3 regions of the Afifella sp. YEN Y35 genome follow, and region 3 is predicted to be linked to each of the others. Evidence: predicted binding sites of a transcription regulator. Region 3 holds the regulator's gene; each other region holds the start of a gene.

Region 1 (3,274 bases), 690 kb from region 3:
AGATCCAGGCAAGCAGCTATATCGGCCAGACCGTCTACAATCAGAGCGACGAGGCGGTCGGCGACATCAACGACCTCCTCTTCACGAAGGACGGCGGAGTTGACGGCGCGATCATCGGCGTCGGCGGCTTCCTCGGCATCGGTGAGAAAGATGTCGCCGTCAAGTTCGGTGAAATCGACGTGCAGACCGATGAAGATGGCGACCTGCACCTCGTGATCGACGGCTCGAAGGAGGCGCTTGAAGCCGCTCCGGACTTCGTCGACCTCGACGACCAGAAGGCGCAGGCTGATGCCGCGGCCCAGCAGTCGCAGACTGAGAGCGGCGGCATGGGTACCAGCACCGGCGGTGCCCCGGCGACCGGCGAGCCGGCTCAGTCGAACTAAACCAAAACCCTCTTCGGGTTCGAAAGATGCCGTCCGCACTCTGCGGGCGGCATTTTTTTGGGAGCGCGGTGTTTTTGCGGAGCGTTGCGGCTGACGCTCAAGCTTCGTTCTATTTCTCGCCGGTCGCCTCGGACTTGTCGGTGGCCCTCGTCTCCTCATGCATTTCAGAGGGCTCACTCACCTCTTCGCCTTCAGCAGACTCTTCGTGCTCCGCAGGGGCGTCTTTGCCCATCTCCGCTGCACCGGCTTTCCAATACTGAAAGAGCGGACCTTCCCGCCCATAGATCGGATCGGTGTCGGGAAGCGGCACGCTTGCGGCCTTCTTCCTGGCGTCCTCAAAATCGATCTCTTCGGGCTTGCTGATGTCGCCCTCCTGACCCGGCGGATAAGCGCCGACGACCGAAAAATCCTCCGTTGCCGACAGTCTTTTGTGGCCGACGCCAGCGGGAATGACGACCACGTCGCCCGCATTGAGATCGGTTTCGATACCGTCATCGCCGCCAAGCCCGACGCGTGCCGAGCCGCACACGCACGCCAGCACTTCATGGCCCTTGGTGTGGAAATGCCAGAACGGATAGATCGACCAGACCCAAACGCCCTGCCACATATTCCGCTTCAGGATCGTGTCGGCCGCCCCGGCCATACGGACCGGCTCGTCGAGACCGCCACGATAGACGAGCGTCGGCAGCTTGCTGTTGGGAATGCCGCTCGAAGGTTCAAAATCATAGGATTCGACTGCGACGCTGAGATCGAGATCGTGCGTTGCCATGCGATGTCTCCGCTCTTGGGTTTCTCAACCCCAATGCAGAGGAAGGCAGATCAGTTCGCTAGGCTGTCTTGAGAAGCGCATCTCGGCGCGCCAGGCTGGCGGTCGGCCACACCTCCTCGAGATCGTAATATTCCTCAAACGCCGGGACATCCGCCGGCAATTCGAGCCACGGGACCTTCGAGCGCGTGTAGATGTGAACGTCCGGCACGAGCACATGCGGATTATCGAGCGTTCCGACCCGCAGGAAGCTCAAGATTCCGCGGCGTCCGTAATCGCTCCAGAGCGCAATCTGGCAGTTCGGGCAGCGATAGACGTCATGAGGAAGCCCGCTCGCCGTCGGCAGCGTCACGACGACCGGCTCTGCCTTGAAAAGCTCGATCCGATCGCGCTCGATGAGCGCGTTGAGGACGAAAGCGCTGCCCGTCTCCCGCTGGCAGTCCCGGCAATGACAGCAATGCACGAACATCGGCCGCGATGTCAGCCGGTAACGCACCTCCTTGCAGGAGCATCCCCCTTCAAGTTCCACAGGCATGTCTTTCCCCCCAAGCCCTCAACCTCGCAGGAGGTGGGCCGACGAAGAAGCCCGGAAGTTTCGTCGGCCCCATCCTCACGGTTCGATCATGAGCAAGAGTTGAGGCAAGCAACACGCATTTTTTTGCACAGCCCCCTTGCGACTTGGTCGGCAGACGCAGAGAACGAGACAAGAACAACAGTACAATCCCGCAGCCAGGCCATCGCCTCGCAAGACAGGGATCGTTGCCCTATCTTGGGCTTAAGCGAATCGAAACCTGATGACCCATTCAAACACCGACCGACACGACGATCCCTTGTTCGACCCGCAGACGCCCGCGCCGCGGCCGGGCGGAATCGCGGCCCGCGCCCAGGCGGCGCAGGTCTCCGCTCCGGCGCGCTACCTGCAAGGCCTCAATCCCGAGCAACGCGATGCGGTGGAGACGACGGAAGGCGCGCTTCTCGTGCTCGCCGGCGCCGGCACAGGCAAGACCCGGGTTCTGACGACGCGCATCGCGCACATCCTCGCCTCACGCCGCGCCTTTCCCTCGCAGATCCTCGCGGTCACCTTCACCAACAAGGCCGCGCGCGAGATGAAGGTGCGGATCGGCGCCTTGATCGGCGGCGAACAGACGGAAGGCATGCCGTGGCTCGGCACCTTTCACTCGATCGGCGTCAAGATCCTGCGCCGCCACGGCGAACTCGTCGGCCTGCGCTCCGATTTCACCATCCTCGATACCGACGATCAGATCCGGCTGATGAAGCAGGTGATCCAGGCCGCGGGTCTCGACGACAAGCGCTGGCCCGCGCGCCAGCTCGCCAACCTCATCGATGGCTGGAAGAACCGCGGCTTGTCGCCTGACAAGATTCCGGATTCCGACGCTTACGCTTTTGGCAACGGACGCGGGCGCGAACTCTACACCGCCTATCAGGAGCGTCTGAAGACGCTGAATGCAGTCGATTTCGGCGATCTTCTGACGGAGTGCGTGCGGCTCTTCCGCGAACATCCCGATGTGCTCGAAAGCTTCCAGCAGCGCTTTCGCTACATTCTCGTCGACGAGTATCAGGATACCAACGTCGCACAATATCTCTGGCTGCGCCTCCTCGCCCAGCGTCCGGAAGGCGAGCGCGCCAATATCTGCTGCGTGGGTGACGACGATCAGTCGATTTATGGCTGGCGCGGCGCCGAAGTCGCCAACATCCTGCGCTTCGATCACGATTTCCCCGGCGCCAAGGTGATCCGCCTGGAGCGCAATTACCGTTCGACGGGCCATATCCTCGCCGCCGCGTCATGCCTCATCGCCCAGAACGAGAGCCGTCTCGGCAAGACGCTGTTTCCAGCAACCGACGAGATGGGCGCGCCGGTCATGGTCGCCTCCGGCTGGGATTCCTCAGAAGAGGCCCGCTCGATCGGCGAAGACATCGAAAGGAAACAACGCCAGGGCATCTCTCTCAATGAGATCGCGATCCTGGTGCGGGCATCCTTCCAGATGCGCGAATTCGAAGACCGCTTCGTCACGCTCGGCCTGCCCTATCGTGTCATAGGCGGCCCGCGCTTCTTCGAGCGCATGGAGATCCGCGATGCGCTCGCCTATCTGCGCGTCACGCAAAA
Region 2 (3,274 bases), 1.4 Mb from region 3:
CGGCTGGTAGACGAGCGACAGCTCCCCGTCACCACCCCTCTCCAGAAGCTCGTGCAAGGCGGCGATCAGGGCATAGCGGCGTTTGTGCTCTTCGTCGGTCGCGGCTGAATAGATGCCGACGATGCGGTCGGTTTCGCGGGCATCCTGCGCGGCGTGATGGGCGGCGCGCAGAACGTCGCCGGCCTTGACCTCGCCGAGGAGGAAAGGGGCGATGCCGCAGGCCATGTGGCTCAGGCTCGCAGCCCCCCTGCCGCGGCTGAAATCGACGAGCATGTTGAGCCGCTTGACGAGTTCGCCCTCGACCCTTTCTTCGTCCGCATCGCCGATCACGGCGAGAAGCTGGGCTCCGCCCACATGATAGACCGTATGGCCCTCGACCTTCAGATTGCGCACGGCATCGACGGACAGGCGCATCAGATCGTCGAGATAGGTCGGCCCCAGAACCCGCAGCGCCTGGACGATCTGGTTCGGCGGCGCGAGATCGAGCAGGATCGCCAGCCGCCGCTCGCCGGCAAAATCGCGCGCCATGTCCTCGAGATTCTCGGTGAATTGCTGGCGGTTGGGCAGGCCGCTCACCGGGTCGATGCGGCCGAAGGCATGCTGCAGCTCGATCTGGGTCATGACCATGGCGGCGAGGTCGCGCAGCGCCTTTTCGTCGTCCTCAGCGATCTCACGGGGAACCGTGTCGAGGACGCACATGGAGCCGAGCGTCAATCCCTCTTCGGTGACGAGCGGCGCGCCGGCATAAAAGCGCACGCCGTTTTCGACGAGCACGCTCTTGTTGAAGCGCGGATCCTCGGCGAGATCGGGGACGACGAGCACGTCGCCCGAGCGCGTCACCTCGGCACAAGGGGCATGCTCGCGCGGAATCTGGGGGCCACAGCCGACCCGCGACTTGAACCATTGCCGATCGACATCGGTAAGAGAAACTGCCGAAATCGGGGTCTCGAAAAATTGCGCCGCAAGTCGGGTGATGCGGTCGAAGTTTTCGCTCGGCGCCGTGTCCAGAATATTGAGTTCACGAAGCGCTCGCAGACGCTCCTCTTCTTTTTCATCGGCAGCCATAATGATATTTTCTTCTACCCTCTGACCAATCGCGGTTTAATGGACCACATGCTGCAGAAGCGTTATGTCAAATCGTCAGCGCTTGTCTGCATCTTCATCTCCGGGAACGTCTGGCGAATGGAATAGTTCATAGCCAGCTTCACATTCTCGTCATCTGAGCTTTTGCGAAGCTTTCCCGCAGGTCTGGCGCGACGAAAGATTTTCCCGCCTCGCCTCATCTCCCCCTCTTCACAGCGCCTCGCCACAGACGCGTCTTGACTCTCTTCGCCATCTCGGGAATCCATAAGAACAAAATAGGAACATGATCCCATCACAATGGTCGGAGCACAACACGACAAGGAGTCCGGCGCGGGCTGGCGCGCGGCCGTTCTCAAAGAGCTGCGCCGCGAAGTGGGCGCCCTGGAGACCGGGGCCCGCCCGGATGCGCCGGCGCTCGCCTTCGAGGCGGAGGCGATTGATGCGCATCTGCCGGAGGGGGGATTGCGGCTTGGCGCCCTGCACGAGATCTGGGGCGGATCCGCCCTCCCGATCGACCGCCAGGCCCTTGAAGAAACGAACAAAACCGGAGCAGGCGGGATCGAAAAGATCGGCGGGAACGGCGGCGCAGAAGACATCGCCGCCGCCACCTTGTTTCTCGCCGGCCTCCTCGCCCGCCTCTCCGGCCCCGTTCTGTGGTGCCTCAAGGCCCGCGATCTTTTCACCCCGAGCCTTGCGGCCGCCGGTCTCGATCCGGACCGGGTGATCTATGCCGAAACCTGGCACGAGCGCGACGTGCTCGCCGCCATGGAAGAGGGGCTGCACCATGCGGGGCTTGCCGCCGTCGTCGGCGAGGTGGCGCGGCTCGGCCTCACCGCGTCCAGGCGCCTGCAGCTTGCCGCCGAAAGCGAGGGCGTGACGGCCTTCACGCTTCTCCGGCCGCATCGCCAGACGGGGGCGGAGCCGACGGCCGCCGCGACGCGCTGGCGGATCCGCTCCGCCCCCTCGCTGCCGCTGATGTCGTCGTCTTCTGCCGCCCATCCTGTCGCCGGCATCGGGCGCGGGCGCTGGCGTGTCGATCTCATGCGCTGCCGGGGCGCCGATCCGGCGAGCTTCATTACGGAGGCCTGCGATGGCACGGGTCGTCTCGGTGTATCTGCCCTTCTTCGCGACGGAGCGGATGCGCCTCACCTCGACCGATCTGCCGCCTGAGGCGCCGCTCGCCTTGACGACGCGCATCGGCGCCCAGCGCCTCGTCGCCGCCGTCGATGCGACCGCCCTGGCGCATGGGCTGAAGCCCGGCATGGCGGCGACGCAGGCGCAGCTCCTCCTGCCGGGCCTCACCTTGCGCGACTATGCACCGAAGGCGGACGCCCACGGCCTTGCGAAACTCGCCGCCTGGTGTCTTGCCCGCTACAGCCCGGTGGTGATGCCGTCCCCGCCGGACGGGCTCCTTCTCGATGTCACCGGCTGCACGCATCTTTTTGCGGCCAGGACAGGAGGGCAGAGCCGCAATCCGGACGAAGGCGAGGACAATCTCCTCGCCGATCTCGCCGCCCGTCTCGCCCGCCGCGGTCTGACGGCAAGGCTGGCGCTTGCCGGAAGCGTCGGCGCCGCACATGCGCTCGCCCGCTTTGCCGCGCCCGACTGCACCCGCATCGCCGAAACGCAGAGCCTCAAAGGCGCGCTCGCTCCCTTGCCGGTGGAGGCCCTGCGCCTTTCGCCGGAGACGACGCAGGCTTTGCGCCGGCTCGGCTTCGAGCGCATCGGCGACCTCATCGGCGTCAAACGCGCGCCGATCACCCGCCGCTTCGGCCATGACGTGTTCCTGCGCCTCGATCAGGCGCTCGGCCTGTCGCGCGAGCCGCTCGTTCCCCTCATCCCGCCCGAGCTCGTCTCGGCAAAACTCTCCTTCGTGGAGCCGGTCATCACGGCGGAGGGGCTCGCCCAGGCGGTGGAGCGTCTCTGCGTGGATCTCACCGCCGTCCTGGAGGCACGCCAGCACGGAGCAAGGCGGCTCGACCTTCACGTCACCCGGCTCGATCGCAGCACCGGCATCGTCTCGGTGCGCATGGCAAAGCCCAGCCGCGCGCCAGAGCATATGGCGCGCCTCGTCTGCGAAAAGCTTGCCGGCCTCGATTGCGGGCTCGGCGTGGAGAAAGTCCTTCTCGCCGCCCCCCTCACGCGCCCGCTCCTGCCCGAGCAGATCGCCTCGGAGTTTTACGGCCGGCCG
Region 3 (3,274 bases):
GTCGCGCTCCAGCCTGAGAGTGTGCTCGAACCGGGCTTCCAGATGTCCTTTCTGGCCGTCGCCGCCTTGGTGGCGGCCTGGGAAGCCTGGCGCGACCGTCCGCGCCAGGATCTTGCTGAACCCGCCCGCGGGCTCATGCGACTTCTCCGCAGGCCTGTCGTGGCGATCGGTGCCGTCGGCTTGACCACGCTCGTCGCCGGTCTGGCCACATCGCCGTTCGCGGCTTTCCATTTCGGACGGCTCGCGTCCTACTCGCTCCTCGGCAATCTCATTGCGATGCCGCTCGTCTCGCTCATCGTGATGCCGGCGGGGCTCATCAGCCTGATTGCGATGCCGTTCGGTCTGGAAACCGTGCCGTTGACCGTCATGGCCTGGGGCATCGATCTCGTCCTCGCTTCGGCGCATTTCGTAGCGTCATTGTCGGGCGCCACCGTTATCGTCCCGCCGTTTCCCGCGATCGCGCTCATTCTGATGTGCGGCGGGCTTCTGTGGCTCAGCCTCTGGCGATCGCAGCTGCGCCTCTACGGCGTCGCGCCACTCTTGCTGGGGGCGCTGCTTGCGTGGCTTCTCGGCGCCAGGCCCGACCTTCTGGTGGATGAGGCGGGGAGGGCGGTTGCTGCCCGTGACGTCGCCGGACACCTCCAAATCGTTGGCGCGCGGCAAGGCTCTTTCCTTGACGATGTCTGGCGCGAGGGCGAGCCGGAGGCGGAAGCCGCGGGAACGTCAGGCTTTCGTTGCGACGCCGAAGCCTGCGTTCTGGAGATGCCCGAAGGACTGACCCTCTCGCGCGTCACCGATCCGGTGGCCTTTTCGGAAGATTGCCGCCGCGCCGAGATTATCGTCACGCAACTGCGCGCGCCGAGAGATTGCGCGGCGCGCATCGTCATCGACCGCTCCGCGCTCGCCACCCATGGAGCGCACGCGCTTTTTATGGAGAGCAAACACCCGGACGGTGTAGCTCCGCACCTTGAACTTCGCACATCACGCCCATCCATCCGGCGACCGTGGCAGGGGTCGCCGGCACTCAGATGACGTCGAGGCCAGAAAGGCTGAGAAGCGCTCAGTAGCGGCGCAAAAGCCCCACGAGGCGACCCTGGATGCGGACCCTGTCCGGACCGAAGATGCGGGTCTCGTAGGCGGGATTGGCAGCCTCGAGCGCAATCGATGCACCTTTGCGGCGCAGACGCTTCAAGGTCGCCTCTTCGTCGTCGATCAGCGCCACCACCACATCTCCGCTGTCGGCACTGTCCTGACGACGGATGACCACGGTGTCCCCGTCGAGAATGCCGGCCTCGATCATGGAATCGCCGCGCACCTCGAGCGCGAAATGCTCGCCCTTCGAAAGGAGGTCCGGCGGCACGACGATGGAATGGCTCTGGTTCTGAATGGCGGAGATCGGAACGCCGGCTGCAATCCGCCCCATGACCGGGACGCTCGCGCCTCGCTCACTCTCTTCGAACGCTTCTTCCTCAACGGGTTGTGGCGCCTTGCCGAGCCGGCCTTCGATCACGCTCGGCGTGAAGCCACGCTGCTGCGGTCGCCCGAAACTCGGATTGACCGCGTCGGGAAGGCGCAGAACTTCCAGCGCGCGTGCCCGATTCGGCAGCCGCTTGATGAAGCCACGCTCCTCCAGGGCGGTGATGAGGCGATGAATTCCGGATTTCGACTTCAGATCGAGCGCGTCCTTCATCTCGTCGAACGAGGGCGGCACGCCCGATTCCTTCAGTCTTTCATTGATGAAGAGCAGAAGCTCGAGCTGCTTCTTTGTCAGCATTGCCGTCCCCTCGCGATGCGAGTCGCGTCTCGTGTACAAATCACGAACGCACACTACCTGTTCATGGCGTGTTCCACAAGCCTTGGGGGCCGCGCGCGGGTTTACGAGAGGGCTTGCGCGAGATCGATGACGGCAACCACATCGCCCGTCCGGGCCGCCGGAGCAAAGGGAGGGCGAATGATGAGGGCGTCCGAACGGGCAAGCGTCGCAAGAAGAGACGAATCCTGCTCGTCAGCGACCGTGACGGCTGTCCGTCCCTGCCATTCGACGAAGCGCGCCCGCAGATATTGCTGGCGGTTGCCGACCTCGGGCAACGCTGCTGCAAGCGGCAACAGGCGCGTTGGCTCGCTGCCTTCGGCGCCCTGCATCGCCCCGATAAGAGGCTTCAGAAAGACGAGTGCGCAAATGAGGGCGGAGACGGGGTTTCCGGGCAGGCCGAGCACCCGGGTGCGCCCGAGCGTACCGAACATGACCGGTTTGCCCGGCCGCATGGCGACCCGCCAGAAATCGACCTTGAGACCTTGTTCGGCGAGCGCCGGCTGGACGAGATCGTGGTCGCCGACCGAGGCGCCGCCGATCACCACCAGGATATCGGCATCCGCCGCGCCTGCTGCAGCATTGGCAATCGCCTGTTTGTCGTCGACGGCGACGCCGAGATCCCGTGCGAGACCGCCACAGGCCGCAACCATCGAGGCAATCGCCGCGCCGTTCGAAGAGACGATCTGATCTGGGCCTGGCTCTTCTCCGGGCTCGACGAGTTCGTCGCCGGTCGAAAGGATGGCCACGATTGGCCTCTGGCGTACCGGAACGATTGCATGGTTCATCGCTGCGGCAAGCGCAGTTTCGCGCGTTCCGATCCGGCGTCCGGCATGAAGAAGCGTCTCGCCCTCCCGGAAGTCGAAGGCCGCGGCGCGTATGTGTCGGCCTGACGCCACAGGCTCCAGAACCTCGATGCGGTCGCCGTCGGCGCGGGCGTTTTCCTGAATGAGGATGGCATCGGCCCCGTCGGGGACAGGCGCTCCCGTGAAGATGCGAACCGTCTCGCCCGTCCCGAGCATCCCGGCAAAATGGTAGCCCGCGCGTGCTTCGCCGATCTGGCGCAGCCATGCGCCTGAGGGCGTATCCTCAGCGCGTACGGCATAGCCATCCATCGCAGACGCACGGAACGGCGGTTGGTTACGTCTCGCTGCAAGATCGCGCGCAAGCACCCGGCCGCGTGCTTCCGTCAGGGGGACACTCTCTTCCCCGAGGCGCGTGACGCCTTTGAGCATACGGGCAACGGCATCCTCGACGGAAATCAGGCTCATGGGTCGGAACGCCAATCGCCGGAAACGCCGCCGCTCTTCTCCTCCAGGCGAATATCGCCAATCGTCATGGCCCGGTCGACGGCCTTCGCCATGTCGTAGATGGTGAGACAGGCGACGGAAACCGCTGTGAGCGCTTCCATTTCGACCCCCGTCTTGGCATTCACACGTGCCATCGCCCGAACGCGGAGCCCGG

The links. The regulator LexA, encoded in region 3, represses DNA repair genes until DNA is damaged. The targets are predictions, from matches to a motif close to TGTTCNNNNTGTGTTCNG.
Region 1: a site for LexA is predicted at 1,844-1,861, ahead of ACK8CP_RS02875 (ATP-dependent helicase). Genes of this name have one in related genera too.
Region 2: a site for LexA is predicted at 1,350-1,367, ahead of ACK8CP_RS12955 (ImuA family protein). Genes of this name have one in related genera too.

Annotation. Positions count from the first base shown of each region.
Region 1 covers NZ_CP180203.1:604,125-607,398, reverse strand. Annotated here, with positions in the region: gene ACK8CP_RS02890 (PRC-barrel domain-containing protein) at 1-383, shown strand, start outside; gene ACK8CP_RS02885 (cupin domain-containing protein) at 493-1,152, opposite strand; gene ACK8CP_RS02880 (GFA family protein) at 1,211-1,684, opposite strand; gene ACK8CP_RS02875 (ATP-dependent helicase) at 1,944-3,274, shown strand, end outside.
Region 2 covers NZ_CP180203.1:2,727,052-2,730,325, forward strand. Annotated here, with positions in the region: gene ACK8CP_RS12950 (putative bifunctional diguanylate cyclase/phosphodiesterase) at 1-1,065, opposite strand, end outside; gene ACK8CP_RS12955 (ImuA family protein) at 1,381-2,253, shown strand; gene ACK8CP_RS12960 (DUF6504 family protein) at 2,174-3,274, shown strand, end outside.
Region 3 covers NZ_CP180203.1:1,293,721-1,296,994, reverse strand. Annotated here, with positions in the region: gene ACK8CP_RS06275 (ComEC/Rec2 family competence protein) at 1-1,032, shown strand, start outside; gene lexA (transcriptional repressor LexA) at 1,061-1,774, opposite strand; gene glp (gephyrin-like molybdotransferase Glp) at 1,876-3,081, opposite strand; gene moaC (cyclic pyranopterin monophosphate synthase MoaC) at 3,078-3,274, opposite strand, start outside.